3 regions of the Pedobacter antarcticus genome follow, and region 2 is predicted to be linked to each of the others. Evidence: riboswitches for the same ligand, from Rfam matches in the RefSeq annotation. Region 2 holds a riboswitch; each other region holds the start of a gene.
The links. Region 2 has a riboswitch for cobalamin ahead of BLR53_RS01135 (TonB-dependent receptor plug domain-containing protein). Riboswitches for the same ligand answer to the same signal wherever they lie in the genome.
Positions count from the first base shown of each region.

Region 1: linked by a shared signal. The riboswitch ahead of BLR53_RS00710 (PKD domain-containing protein) and the one ahead of BLR53_RS01135 (TonB-dependent receptor plug domain-containing protein) in region 2 are both predicted to bind cobalamin.
Region 3: linked by a shared signal. The riboswitch ahead of metE (5-methyltetrahydropteroyltriglutamate--homocysteine S-methyltransferase) and the one ahead of BLR53_RS01135 (TonB-dependent receptor plug domain-containing protein) in region 2 are both predicted to bind cobalamin.

Region 1 covers NZ_FNGZ01000001.1:157,202-161,892, reverse strand. Annotated here, with positions in the region: gene BLR53_RS00715 (DUF5074 domain-containing protein) at 1-990, opposite strand, end outside; gene BLR53_RS00710 (PKD domain-containing protein) at 1,006-1,947, opposite strand; cobalamin riboswitch at 2,073-2,264, opposite strand; gene BLR53_RS00705 (universal stress protein) at 2,403-2,879, shown strand; gene BLR53_RS00700 (DUF5996 family protein) at 2,894-3,823, opposite strand; gene BLR53_RS00695 (sensor histidine kinase) at 3,914-4,691, opposite strand, start outside.
Region 2 covers NZ_FNGZ01000001.1:263,512-268,202, forward strand. Annotated here, with positions in the region: gene BLR53_RS01125 (amidohydrolase) at 1-843, shown strand, start outside; gene BLR53_RS01130 (DoxX family protein) at 883-1,263, opposite strand; cobalamin riboswitch at 1,489-1,682, shown strand; gene BLR53_RS01135 (TonB-dependent receptor plug domain-containing protein) at 1,777-3,861, shown strand; gene BLR53_RS01140 (YncE family protein) at 3,863-4,691, shown strand, end outside.
Region 3 covers NZ_FNGZ01000001.1:113,724-118,414, forward strand. Annotated here, with positions in the region: gene metE (5-methyltetrahydropteroyltriglutamate--homocysteine S-methyltransferase) at 1-1,261, opposite strand, end outside; cobalamin riboswitch at 1,439-1,624, opposite strand; gene BLR53_RS00510 (Lrp/AsnC family transcriptional regulator) at 1,798-2,259, shown strand; gene BLR53_RS00515 (class I SAM-dependent methyltransferase) at 2,336-2,962, shown strand; gene BLR53_RS00520 (helix-turn-helix domain-containing protein) at 3,236-4,267, shown strand; gene BLR53_RS00525 (nuclear transport factor 2 family protein) at 4,372-4,691, shown strand, end outside.

The sequences.
Region 1 (4,691 bases), 110 kb from region 2:
CAGGTAATTAACTGTTGAAGCAGCGCCGTAGCCCTGAATTCCATTAACAACAATATAATCTTTGTTTCTATCATACCGGATAGCGCCATAAACCATAAATGGATCTTCAGTAATGGTAATAAAAGGCTTAGCCAATGTAGATACATTACCGTCAATATACTTATAGATTGATTTGCCAGAATGATAAAAAACAGCATTCTCTTTCGTTGAAGCGGTTATTCTTGTAGGTGCATCTAAACCAGATGACCCCAGACTTACTGGAATAGCCACTCCTACAGTATCCAATTTACTATCGATTGCAATTAAGCGGCTACCTGTCGAGGCCCATACTTTACCATTTGGCGTCTCTGCAAAACCACGGCTCAGGTTAGAAAAACTTTTCACGAATGAATAGTTACTGGCAGACAAGATTTTAGCACCGTTACTTTGCAATACATAAACATAATCGCCATTTTTCAACATGTCACCTGTGTTTAACGCACTTACGTTAATCAATTTGTTCTGAATAGCAAGATTATTTAAATCAATTTGGTAAACACCATCACCCGCACTTAAAAGTCCGCGGTTTCCGTCTACCTGAATAATACTTCTCCAATTACTGGTTTCCTGAACATATCTGGCTTCTTCTTTTAAAGTCGACGCGCTTACTTTAACAATCGGCCCGTTCATTTTGCTAATCAAGTAAATGCTGTTATTAATTACCGAAGCAAATTGCAGCGTGCTGCTTTGCGAATTATTTGCTAGTATTTTACCTGGATTTTCTTTTTCATAAGCCCTTATGCTCAACGTATCATCCCCGTATCTGTAGAAATTAATTGCTCCGGCATTTCTTGCATATGAACCTTCTCCGATAACGAAAAACCCATTGTCGTATTTGGCCCCTGAGGGATCAATTTCCGGACTATCAACATTGTCTTTTTTACAAGAGTATAAGCTTGTAGTGACAATTAATGCAGCAAAAAGTAGTTGTCTGATGTTAAATTGTTTCATTGTATAGTTTGTTGTTTATTTCTTTAGTAATTTGAGGTCTGCGGCGCCCGCAAATTCTGTTGATATTTCGCCGACAAAACGGGACCTCCGATTATCATTATCAGGGCTAAAAGGATTTCCATTACTGTTCTGTCCTGTATAAACCTTAACAAAATCGATCGCATCTAACGCAACTTTCTTTCCATTGCTATCTACAGCCCAATCGATGTCAAAAGTATTGTAACCGCGTCCAAACTGCTCCTGCAGGCTTAAATATTCACTCGATCCATTATCCGAGTATCCGATACCCAAAGGTTTATTTGTGATAATAGATCCTGGCGTTAATGTGTTACGAACTAAGGTACCGGTAAAAGATATTTCATCGGTAGTTGCCCAGCCCGGGTAATAATCCTGTTTATGAAACTGATTTCTCAGCACCAGACCGTCCTTACCCTGATTGTCAGTCCAACGGATATCATCAGTCAGGCTTGCTGGTTTGTAGTAAGTGATCTTATAATTTTTAATGGTTGTTGACGCATTATAATCACTTCCCGCCAGCTCAAACCATTCATCATCTGGTAAGCCATTTTTATTTTTGTCCTGCATCACGCTCACTATGCCAGGTTCCGAAAACTCCATCCCTAACCCAATTAAGGGGTTGCCATGAATCCCCAGATCAACACCAGGTCCATTCGTAACAGCGTGATCGAAACCAAAGACGATATAACCACCATAACCTCCTAATGATACCAGCCCATTGCCCACAGCACCTACAAGAATATCTGTTTTGGCAAGGTCATTATTACCTCCCTCATTAGTAAATTGTCCGGGAGCGGGTCTAAACTCATAAATTTTGTTTAGATAAGGTGATTGGTTTACCACAGGAGGTAATTCTCTCTCTCCTTCCGTTTGTTCTTTCTTACAGGAAAAAGTAACGATTGATAGCACAAAGAGCGCTGGAATTAATTTTATTCTCATAGGAAGCGAAAGTATTATCCCTGACGAAATGCAAATATGAGTTGCAACCCCACAGCAAACAGTTAAACAAGGAAATGAAATACAATATTTTAAGTCTCATCCTAGCTTCAATCCCCGGAAGCTATGAAATCATATTGCTAAAGGCAGGTCTCCTGACTCACGCCCGACTTTCAAGCCTTCCCATTCTGTCGAAGCAGAAAAGTGGCTAGATTAGAAAATCGTTATGGCGCTTACAGTTGCGGGACAGTTACAGATTTTCACTGTATTCCCTTTTAATCCTGGGCGTTATTCCTGGAACCAAAAGCGCCGCAAATGTAATGAAATAATGTAGAAAAAAAACTGATATGTTTGTCTGATAAAAAAGATGCTCGTTATCAGTAAATTAGGTGAGTATTATCATTTTCATATCGTAATAACACAGTAACTTTAATAACTCAACTAATCAAACCAATTCTATGAGTGATCAAGATCTTAAAACTATAATTGTGTTGACCGATTTCAGCAGTTGTGCACGAAATGCAGCTGAATATTCTTTGGTATTAGCCGGTAAGTTTCAGGCTAACCTGTTGCTGTTCCACTCCTATTTCATACCAGTTTCTACCTTTGACAACTGGCCTGACACTGATTACCCTGCACTCCGGGAAAATAGCCTGTCCAAATTGAAAAGGGAAGCAGAACGCCTTAATCAACTTACAGCTGCGTCAGAGAATGTATATCAACCAAAGATAGAATGTCTTGTCGAAGGAGGGTCGCTTGCAGACAATATTACCAATCTGATTACCGAAAGAGAAAATATTTTGATGGTCGTTATGGGAGGTTACCGTGCACGTAACAATGATGATTTCCAGTATGGAACGGTCATCAGCGACATACTTGGTAACGCTAGATGTCCGGCAGTCATTGTACCCGAATTTGCATTTTTAACAGATTAATCAATATGGATTAGCTATCGTTCAAAATGTCTTAGATTACACTCCAGCTCCTTGTCCCAGTTCCCTGTAATAGCCGCGGCTTTATAAGTTGATACCAGAAACTGCATTAGTAATTCCTCGGGATTTCCTGAGCGCTGCACTACATCATAAGTAAGGAAAAATTCGCCCATTTCTTCACTATAAAATGCTTCGGCGGGCTGTACAGATTGCTTTCCAAACCCTTCAGGAGTCGGATAACAATAAGAATAAAATGCCGGTGACGGAGACAGCTCACTACCTGGCCAAAAGCCACAACTACTGACCTCATGGGAATATGCTTCCTGCATGACCCTATCTGGCATATTTGGTGCTCCGCCCTGATGGACTGGTGCCTCCCTACCGGAAAAACGGGTCACAGCCAAATCAAAGGCACCCCAAAAAAAATGCACAGGGCTTACCTTCCCCGTGAAACCGGCCCGAAACCTGGTGAAGACTTTTTCTATTTTAACTAGAGCCATCCAAAGTAAGTTCATTTGAACGGCGTCATAACTTTTATGTATTTCGTCCTGCATAAAAGGAATTGCAGGGTCAACCTCATTGGGAGAAGCATAAATGGCTACTTCAATTCCCATGAGTTCAAGTTTACTTAAAAGCTCCTTATAAAAACTAGCTACAGTGCGCGGATAAAGCAATATGATCTCTCGCTGGCCGTCACTCGAAGAAACGATCAACTCATGCGATATGAAATCAAGATCCAATTGAAATATACCATTGGAATAAGGAATGCTTCCGGTAGTGAGGCCTCTCGAAGAGACATAGAGTGTTACATGCCAGGAGTGATTGACCCAGGGAGAATTTGACAGCCTGATTTTACCAACAATCTGTGTCCATAAATGGACTGTTGCGAGTGTATTATTATACTTTTCGTAATCTAGTACCGGCCAGGATTGAGTGGTAGTTTTCATGATCGAATTATCTGAGGTTCAGATACAAGATAAGCAATGCTCAACGGAATTTAAATAATAAGACAAAGTTAAAATCAGATGAATAATGCATCAATGGCTTTTTGGAAGTATAAAATGGAAAGTAGTACCGGAACCTTCCACACTTTCACACCAAATAGTTCCACCATGCCAACCGACAATGGTTTTAACTATTGACAAGCCGAGTCCTAAAGTAGGCTCGCCATTCAGGCCAGGCCTGCGTGAGGCAGTAAATTCCTCAAAGATTTCGTCTAGCTGATTTTCAGGAATACCTATACCGTTATCAGAAAAGCTAAATTGAACCTGATCTCCAGCATCTATCACTTCTAAAATGATTTCTCCAGGTGGCCGGGTAAATTTCAATGAATTGGAAATCAGATTATTTATAATCTGCATGAATTTTGCATCATCCAGTTCAATAAATATTTCCTCATTTGATCTCAGCAATCTGAAACTGAGTTTGGCAAGATCTTCCGATCGTCTGCATTCCTCCAGGTATTCATTGAGTTTACATACGATGTCTACTTTTTTCTTAACTAAAACCACTTCGGTGGTTTCCAGAAACTCTCTGTTCAATAAGTCTGCTATCAGATCAATTGCCTGCTGAAGAATCCCTGCGATGTATTGCGTTTTTTTCTGTATTTGGGGTTCCTCTATTTCACCATCTATTAGCTTGGTAACCGACTTGGCGATATTCAGTGGTCCCCGCAGGTCATGGGCAAGCATATGTAATATTGAGTTCTTCTTATTTGTATAACGGGCAATAATCTCATGATTAGCAACTTCATCTGTAATCTCGGTTATGCTTCCCAGTAAAATAAGATTTCCATGCTGACTGGCTATAAACGGG
Region 2 (4,691 bases):
TTTGCCCGCAGCCATTGCAATATCGAACCTACTTCAAAGTTAAACTCCTTAAAGAATCTTCAACAGGCCATCTTGAATAAGAAAAACTCGTTCGGAGTAGAGATTGTTGCTTTTCCGCAACATGGACTATTATACTCAAAATCTGAGGGGCTGATGAAGGAAGCTGCACAGCTGGATATAGATTTTATAGGCGGCCTGGATCCTACATCTATTGATCGGGATATGATTAAATCAATGGATCTGACCATCCGCCTGGCACTGGATTACAAAAAGGGAATTGACATTCACCTGCATGAATCGGGTGAATCGGGTCTGGAAACTATCGAATATCTCACTAGACGCGTGATGGAGAATCCAGCGCTGAAAGGTAAGACATTTGTTAGCCACGCCTTCGCTTTAAGCAGACTGGAACAGCCTAAACTGGATCAGGTATGTGCAAATCTTGCCGAAGCGGGTATTGGTATCATATCTACCGTGCCGATAGGGAAATCTGTGATGCCTATACCAACTTTGTACAAACATAAGGTAAGGGTAATGACAGGTACGGACAGTGTAATTGATCATTGGTCTACTTTTGGCTCTGGCAATATGCTGGGAAAAGCCAATTTGCTTGCACAGCTTTATGGCTGGTCGGACGAACTGGCACTGTCCAGATGTCTGCGAATTGCAACCGACGATATTTTGCCGCTGGATGACAACGGTAAACAGTTATGGCCGAAAGTTGGTGATGCAGCTAGTTTTAACCTGTTTAAGGCAAGTTGTTCTGCTGAAGCAGTGGCGCGTATACCGCCATTGCGTGCCAGATACTATAAAGGGGTGGAACAGCAAATTTTGATATCCTGATTATGATCCCTGCCACGAACTCCAGCGGCAGGGATTTTTTTATGCAGGAACCGTACTATTCAGTTTGTGATAAGAGGAATAGGAGACCAGCAGGACGATAAACATTACAATCGGACTGTACCACATACCGCCAACTCCGTCTACGGCAAGAATAGCAATAAATGCAGAGATAAAATCTATACCGAAAGCTACATAAGTCCATTCCTTTAACCGCTTCGGGAAAAGAGGTACAATGAGTATAATACCGCCAATGAACTTAGCGATCCCTAATTCCCAGTGAAACCATAAAGGAAGACCAAGGTGTGCTGTGCCATCTAATGCCATTTTACTGTTAAGGAAAAAAATACCTGGGATGATGAATATGGCCAGTATCCCTGTGCTCACCCAATACGTAATTTTTGTTTTTTTTGATTCGGTCATAGGTCTTTGATTTTTTTTAAATCTCTATATTAATATACGAAAAAATCAGGGGAGTATGAGCCAATAATAAGGGCTGTAAAGGACATTGAATTTCATAATCCTGACCTGGAAAAATCCCCGGACGGCGACGGGATCAGGATCGATAAAAAAGGAAGCCGTAAGACTTATTACGCCGATAATCAGATTAAATATATGCCTCAAGACTAAAATCCGGCACGTTTTAATTACATTTGCTTCGCTTTTGGTTCTCTATGTAAGTCGCATAAAGATTAAAAGGGAATCTGGTGTAAATCCGGAACTGTCCCGCAGCTGTAAGCTCTTTATACCAAACCCAATCTATAGTCACTGTTCTGTTCAGAGAATGGGAAGGCGGGGCAAGGAGAGCAAGTCAGAATACCTGCCTCTAGCTTTATAATTCATAGCTTTCGTGGAATGGAGCTGGAATGAAAATACTTATCGTGTTTTTTCATTTATAGTTTAAATCTGGTTTGCTGTGGGGTTACTATACCACACATGGAATTAATTGCGCTTCCTACGCTTTTAGAGCGTAAATACCTTTCTTGGATTCAGTGTTTATATTTCACTCTTTTAGTGTCGATGGTGGTGTGCTGTCCATTCACTGTATCTGCCCAGATCAAAAAAAACATCCAGGATCGCAAAGCGGATACATCAAAAATTTTCCAACTCAGACAGGTTAATATTGCTACGGTAAGGGCAGGTATACGCCATACGTCTGCAACTCCTGTCCAGTTATTGAAAGGTTCCGAATTAACCAGACTGAATAGTTTTTCTGTTGCTGATGCACTGCGTTTTTTTAGTGGGGTCCAACTGAAAGATTATGGTGGCATCGGGGGGCTCAAAACCGTGAATGTAAGAAGTCTTGGCTCTATGCATACCGCTGTTTTTTATGATGGTGTACAATTGGGAAACGCCCAGAACGGACAGGTAGATCTCAGTAGATTTTCTTTGGACAACCTGGAGGAAATTGCCCTTTATAACGGTCAGCGTAGCGAAATCTATCAACCTGCGAAAGCGTTCAGTGCAGCGAGTTCTATTTATATGAGGTCTGCCAGACCAGAATTTAAGCCTGGCGAGCACCGGCACATTCGGGTTGGTGTGAAAAGTGGCTCCTTTGGTTTAATTAATCCTTCTGTTCGCTGGCAGGAAAAAATAAGTCCGCATTTAACTGCAAATTTAAGTACAGAATGGCTCCATGCAGACGGAAGGTATAAATTCCGGTATACTAATGGAGTTTATGATACTACCGCACGAAGAAGTAATACTGATATTACATCGATGCGCCTGGAGGCAGGGTTGAATGGTTTAACGGCAGACAGTAGTTCCTGGTTTGTTAAAGGTTACCAGTACAGATCGGCGCGGGGGTTGCCTGGAGCCGTCGTAGCGAATAAGTTTGACTATACTCAGCGACAGTGGGACAGGAACACTTTTGTTCAGGCAGGTTACCAAACGAATGATAAAGGACGCTATAGTTTAATGGTTAATGCAAAATATGCGCATGATTACCTTCGTTATCTTGATCCTGAATATGTGACCACTTCTGGATTTCTGGATAACCGGTTTAAACAGGATGAACTCTATGTTTCTGCTGCCGGCCGCCTCCATCTGCTGCCGGTTTGGGAAATTGCCCTGTCTACAGATTATCAGATGAATAAATTGGACGCGAATCTTTACAGATTTCCTTTTCCAACCCGTCATACCATCCTGACTGCGCTAGCCTCGGAGCTGAAGTTGAAACGCTTTAATCTGCAGGCCTCCGTATTAGGAAGCTTTATACGGGACGAGGTCCGTGAGTATACGAGTGCGGGCAGCAAGCATGAATTTACACCAGCCGTGCTGGCCTCATGGCAACCATTTGATACCGAAGACTTCAGGGTCAGGGCTTTTTATAAAAGTATTTTCAGGATGCCTACTTTCAACGACCTTTACTACACATTTATAGGGAATACCTTATTAAGGCCTGAATATACAAGCCAGTATAATTTTGGATTGACCTACCATCATACATTCTTGCACCAGTCTCTGGTGAGCCTGTCTGTCCAGACTGATACATATTATAACCGGGTTAAGGACAAAATTGTAGCTGTCCCCAGTCAGAATCTTTACCGCTGGACAATGTATAATATTGGGGTCGTTGGTATTAAAGGGTTGGAAGCCAATATACAAACAGTATGGAATGCGGGTAACGGAGTTGGTATTCAGGCAGGTGTTAATTATACTTATCAGCAGGCCAGGGATATTACCAGCACAGAACGTTATAATTATAATATTCCTTATACACCCATGCATAGTGCTTCGCTGACCCTGGGTGCTGATTATAAAAACTTTGAATTCAATTACAGTTATATATATACGGGCGAAAGATATAATCAGCTAAGTACGGACCAGAATCAGGTGTACAATTATATGCAGCCCTGGTATACCCATGATGTTTCCGCGGGCTATAATTTCTTATTAAACAAACAGCAGTTAAAATTCCAGATAGAGATTAATAATCTACTTAACCAGGATAGGGAGATTATTGCGAGTTTTCCAATGCCCCGCCGGTTTTATCGCCTAAAACTTCAATACACGATTTAATATGAAAAAGCCCAATTCTCTCTTTATCTGCATACTTATAGCTTTTTGTATAGTTTTTTCTTCCTGCCGGAAAGATCCGTCTGTGATTCCTTCCCAGGAAGAACTCGTATTTCCTCCCAATCCTTCAAGTACATTGAAAGGAATGTTCATATTAAACGAAGGAAATATGAATATGAATAAAGCTTCTCTGGATTTGATTGATTTCCGGACAGGAAAGTATCAGCGCAATATTTATAGTCAGGCAAATCCTGAAGTTACCAGAGGACTGGGCGACGTAGGTAATGACATCCTGGTTTATGGGTCTAAGCTCTATGTGATTGTGAATGTGTCAAATAAACTGGAGATCCTGGATGCTAAAACAGCTAAAAGAATTAAACAGATCGATATTGTCAATTGCAGATACATCACGTTTAGTGAAGGTAAGGTATATGTGAGTGCCTATCTGGGTAAAGTAGGAGATGCTTCTGCGACACAGGGAATTGTGGCCCAAATCGATACAACAACTTTAACTATAGAAAAGAAAGTAAATGTAGGCCGGCAGCCCGAAGAAATGGCCATAGTCGGTCGAAAATTATTTGTCGCAAATTCTGGTGGTTATAGTCCGCCGGATTATGAGCGTACATTATCAGTGATTGACCTGGTCTCTTTTAAAGAAATCAAGCGAATTGATGTAGCTATTAACCTGAACAGGGTAAAGGCAGATCGTTATGGTGATCTTTATGTAACCTCACGTGGTGATTATTATGATACCCCTTCCAGATTGTTTGTTATTGATACTCAAAAAGATGCTGTTAAAAAGGTGTTCGATATCGCTGCAAGTAATCTCTGGA
Region 3 (4,691 bases), 150 kb from region 2:
GTATAGGGAAAGCACTTTGACGTGTCGCATCTGCCTCAGTGATTGCCGCAATACGATCCTTCACTGCTTGTTTATGTACCTTTTGTGAAGTACGTCTGCTTTGTATAGCTGCCTTGTTAGTTTCCAGTAAAGCTGTATTGCCTTCCACAATCTGACGGATTTCACTTACTTCATTCAATTTTTGTTTGGCAAATGCCATCCAGTTTTTGATCTCCGGATCAATGGCTGTTTCCAGATCCAAGTCGATCGGGCTGTGCAGCAATGAGCAGGACGGAGCGATGATTACCCTGTCAGAACCCAATTTTTCCACGGCTTTATTGATTAAAGCGAGAGATTTTTCATAGTCGTTTTTCCAGACGTTACGACCGTCTATTACACCCAGAGAAAGTTGCAGTGTATCCGGGATCAGTGAAAGTACTTCTTCCAGTTGCTCAGGAGCACGAACCAGGTCAATATGTAATGCCGCTACCGGAAGGTTTACCGCAAGCTCTGTATTGTCTAGTAAAGCTTCAAAATAAGTAGTTACCAGAATTTTAACACCACTTGCGCTACGTGAGATAAGACGATAAGCATAATCAAAAGCTTCTTTTTCTTTCTTTGACAGATCCAATGCCAGGCACGGCTCGTCTAACTGGATCCATTTGGCGCCCTGAAGTCTTAAGCGGTTAATGATTTCCACATATACCGGTACCAATTTTTTGATCAGATCAATGCGCTCAAATCCCTGTTCTTTTTCTTTGCCAAGCAACAAATAACTTACCGGCCCAAGAAGAACAGGTTTCGCCTTATCTCCAAGCTGTTGTTTTGCGTTGTTGTATTCACTAAAGATATTTTCATTAAAGATCTTGAATTCCTGGTTAGCAGTAAATTCAGGTACGATATAGTGGTAGTTGGTATCCAGCCATTTAGTCATCTCCATTGCGGTAATGTCCAGGCCATCTTTCTGATAACCACGCGCCATTGCGAAATAAAGATCAATTTCATGATTAGCTTTTACCTGCGAGAGTACAGGTGAATAACGCCCGGGAATTACTCCCAATAACAAACTGGTATCTAATACCTGATCGTAGTAGCTGAAGTCGTTGCAAGGGATCAAATCGATGCCCGCATCAAGCTGGGTTTGCCAGTTTTGTTCTTTGATGGTACGGGCTACCTTATTTAATTCTGTAAGGTCGATTTTACCTGCCCAATATTGCTCACAGGCTTTTTTCAGTTGTCTTTGGCTCCCGATTCTAGGGTAGCCGAGGTTTTGTGTTAACATTTCTTTCAACTTTTTAAATGGTTAATAATCATTGTAAAAAGTCCTTCCTGACTTCAGGATGCCTGTATAAAAGAAGGTTAAGAAAGAAAAATACAGATCTAGGCAGGCATAGCTAACCTATAAGGTTTTACCTGTTGTATATGTATCAATCTGACTTTAAGCTTCAATCGCGAAAGCATCGTCAATATAGAACAGGCAGGTATCCTGACTTGTAACAGCTTTTATCGTCCTTCCCGCTATTACGCAGTGGAGCTCTTGGATAAAAACCTTCATATGTTACTTACAGTTGCGCGACAGTACGTGATTTACACACGATTCCCTTTTAATTCACAGCTAAGTAAAACCTTTTCCAATTGTTGAAATATGTAAAGAACTCTAATTATACAAATCAGCTTTAAACTTCAACAAAGATACATTCGAAGATTATAAAACCTTACTTATATAAATATTCAGATAAAACGTCCTGTTTTTTAATATTTTCAAGTTTATAACGCTGTTAATGTATTACTTTTACTGCGTCTTAAGGAGATTATTCTATGAATGAATTAGATGAAACTGATTTGCTGTTAATGAAGATATTAGCTAACAATGCAAAACACACCAATAAAGAACTTGCAGCCCTTGTAAACCTTTCTCCGTCGCCGGTTTTTGAGCGGATGAAGAGACTGGAGGGCAACGGATACATTAAAAAATATATCGCAATTCTGGATGCGGAGAAATTCAACCAGGGTTTCATTGTTTTTTGTAATATCAAGCTTAAACAACATGATAAGAAAATAGGCCACAAGTTTGTGGCTGATATTATGGATATTGATGAGGTTGTTGAGTGCCACAACATTTCAGGAGATTATGATTTTATACTCAAAGTATACGCGAGGGATATGAAACATTATCAGGATTTTGTTTTCAATAAACTCGGTTCCGTTGAAAGTATAGGAAGCACGCATAGCACTTTTGTGATGGCAGAAATAAAAAATACTCATAACATTAGCTTTTAAGAGAATCCAGTTTTGAGTTTATAGCCGATGGTATTTAACCTGAGGTATAAGTTTAAGCGACAAAAAAAATCATATAATGGAAGAATCGTGGACTAACAGATGGAATAAAAGATACAGCGCCAAGGACTTTGCGTATGGTAAAACACCTAATTCCTATTTTAAAGAACAAATTGAGCAGCTTAATCCTGGGTCTATTCTTTTGCCAGCTGAAGGTGAAGGACGTAACGCAGTATTTGCTGCAAAACTTGGCTGGGAAGTTTCAGCCTTTGACATTAGCATTGAGGGGAAAATGAAAGCGATGGAGCTCGCAAAAAGTAATAATATATCTATTGATTACAAAGTTGGCGAGCTTCAGGAATTAAAATATGCAGACGAAGAGTTTGATGTTATTGCACTTATATATGCCCACTTTCCGGCAGCAATTAAATCAATATATCATCAAAGACTTGACCGTCATTTAAAAATGGGAGGTATGATAATTTTTGAAGCATTTAGCAAAAATCATATTGATTATGTCTCAAATAATGAAGCTGTCGGCGGTCCAAAGGATGTAGAGTCCTTATTCTCCATTGATGAAATTAGATCAGATTTTAAAAACTATGAAATAATAGAATTGATCGAAAAAGAAATTGAATTAAACGAAGGCCTTTACCACAATGGCACAGGAAGCGTTATTCGATTTGTTGGAAGGAAAATGCATTGAATAAACATTACTTTTAAAGAGTGACTTACATCCTTTAGACTTGTAGATAGTAGCTTTAATTTTGCTTTTAACTCCCAGCTAGGTTGCTATGATATTTTCCCTGTCTTGAGCAAGTTCTCGGCGTAAAGCCACATGATATCAGTACATATTTTTTATGAGACAATTCAGAATTGACCGAATAAAAAAACAATATTTGTTATTCGGACAGTTGGTTATCAAAGGTGTTTTACGATGGTAATTGATAGGTAGACGAGTGATAATTTTAATAAAATAATGGCAGAGTCAAATCAATTGCTTTTCTTTTTTAGTGTCTTAGGAGCTTTTAATGGTTTCTTACTGTCATTATACTTTGCAGTATATGCAAAAAAGAAAATCTTCACCAACTATTTTTTATCGTTACTATTGCTGGTTTTGAGCATTAGAATTATTAAATCGGTATTTTTCTATTTCAATCCTCACTTATCGAATATTTTCATTCAGGTTGGACTTTCTGCATGCGTTCTGATTGGTCCATTTCTTTTTTTATATCTGGAATCATACGCGGAAGATGAAAAGCCAAACTGGGCAAAGCATGTAATACCTTATGTGGCGGTAATAACACTTTTAGGTTTTTTTTATCCTTACGTTGAAAATCGTATAATGTGGAGTAAATGGATTATAAAAGCAATCTCTGCTCAATGGTTCATTTACATTGTTTTGTCCTTAAAATACCTGCAGCCTATTATTCAAAAATTCAAGGAGAGAGAAAGTTTGAGAAAAATAGATATCTGGTTAATGAGTATCTACCTGGGGGTTGCATTTATATGGCTGGCCTATACAACCTCAGCTTATACCTCATATATAGCCGGAGCTTTATCATTTACATTCGTTTTATACATAATTGTTTTGCTTTTAATTTTCAGGAACAGCAGTGGAGTTGATTTTTTTCTGGAAAAAGAGAAGTATAAAAACAAGGAGATTGATCAAAAAACGATAACTATAATTGAACAAAAACTATCAATAATAGTGGAGAAGGAGCTTTTTCTAAACCCAAATTTCACGCTTGAAGAAGCTGCAAAAGAACTGAAGTTAACCAAGCATATTTTGTCTCAGTATGTAAATGAGATACTAGGTAAATCTTTCTCTAATCTTATCAAAGAATACAGAGTTGAAAAAGCAAAGAAGCTATTGGAAACTGAAAAGAACTATACAATCGAAAGTTTGGGCTATGATAGTGGGTTTAACTCAAAATCGACCTTCTTCATAGCATTTAAAAAAATAACGGGTTTAACCCCCGCAGAATATCAGAAATCGTATGCTAAATGAGTTTGATATTATAGAATAAGACTTCTAGTTTATAAACCAAATCCTTTAATAGACTTCTGTAGCACACATTTGCACTCATTATTTAACAATTAAAAATTTTAAAAATGAGAAAAGTGTTTTTATTTATTGGACTTTGTCTTTTGTTTATGAATGCAAGTGCACAGGTAGATGATACTACAAGTGATTTGAACTCGATCCAAAAAACGTTAAACCTTTACATTGTCGGGCAATCTACCAGCGACTCCGTTATGGTAGGGCAATCATTTCATGACTCCTGGCAACTGAAATTTTTCAGAGACAACGAATTTACAGTAGTACCTAAATCAAAGTACCTCGTCGGTTATAAAAAACGCGACACTAAACCCAACAATTGGTCTGGCCGTATTGTGTTTATTGATATCTCACACGATATCGCCATTGCAAA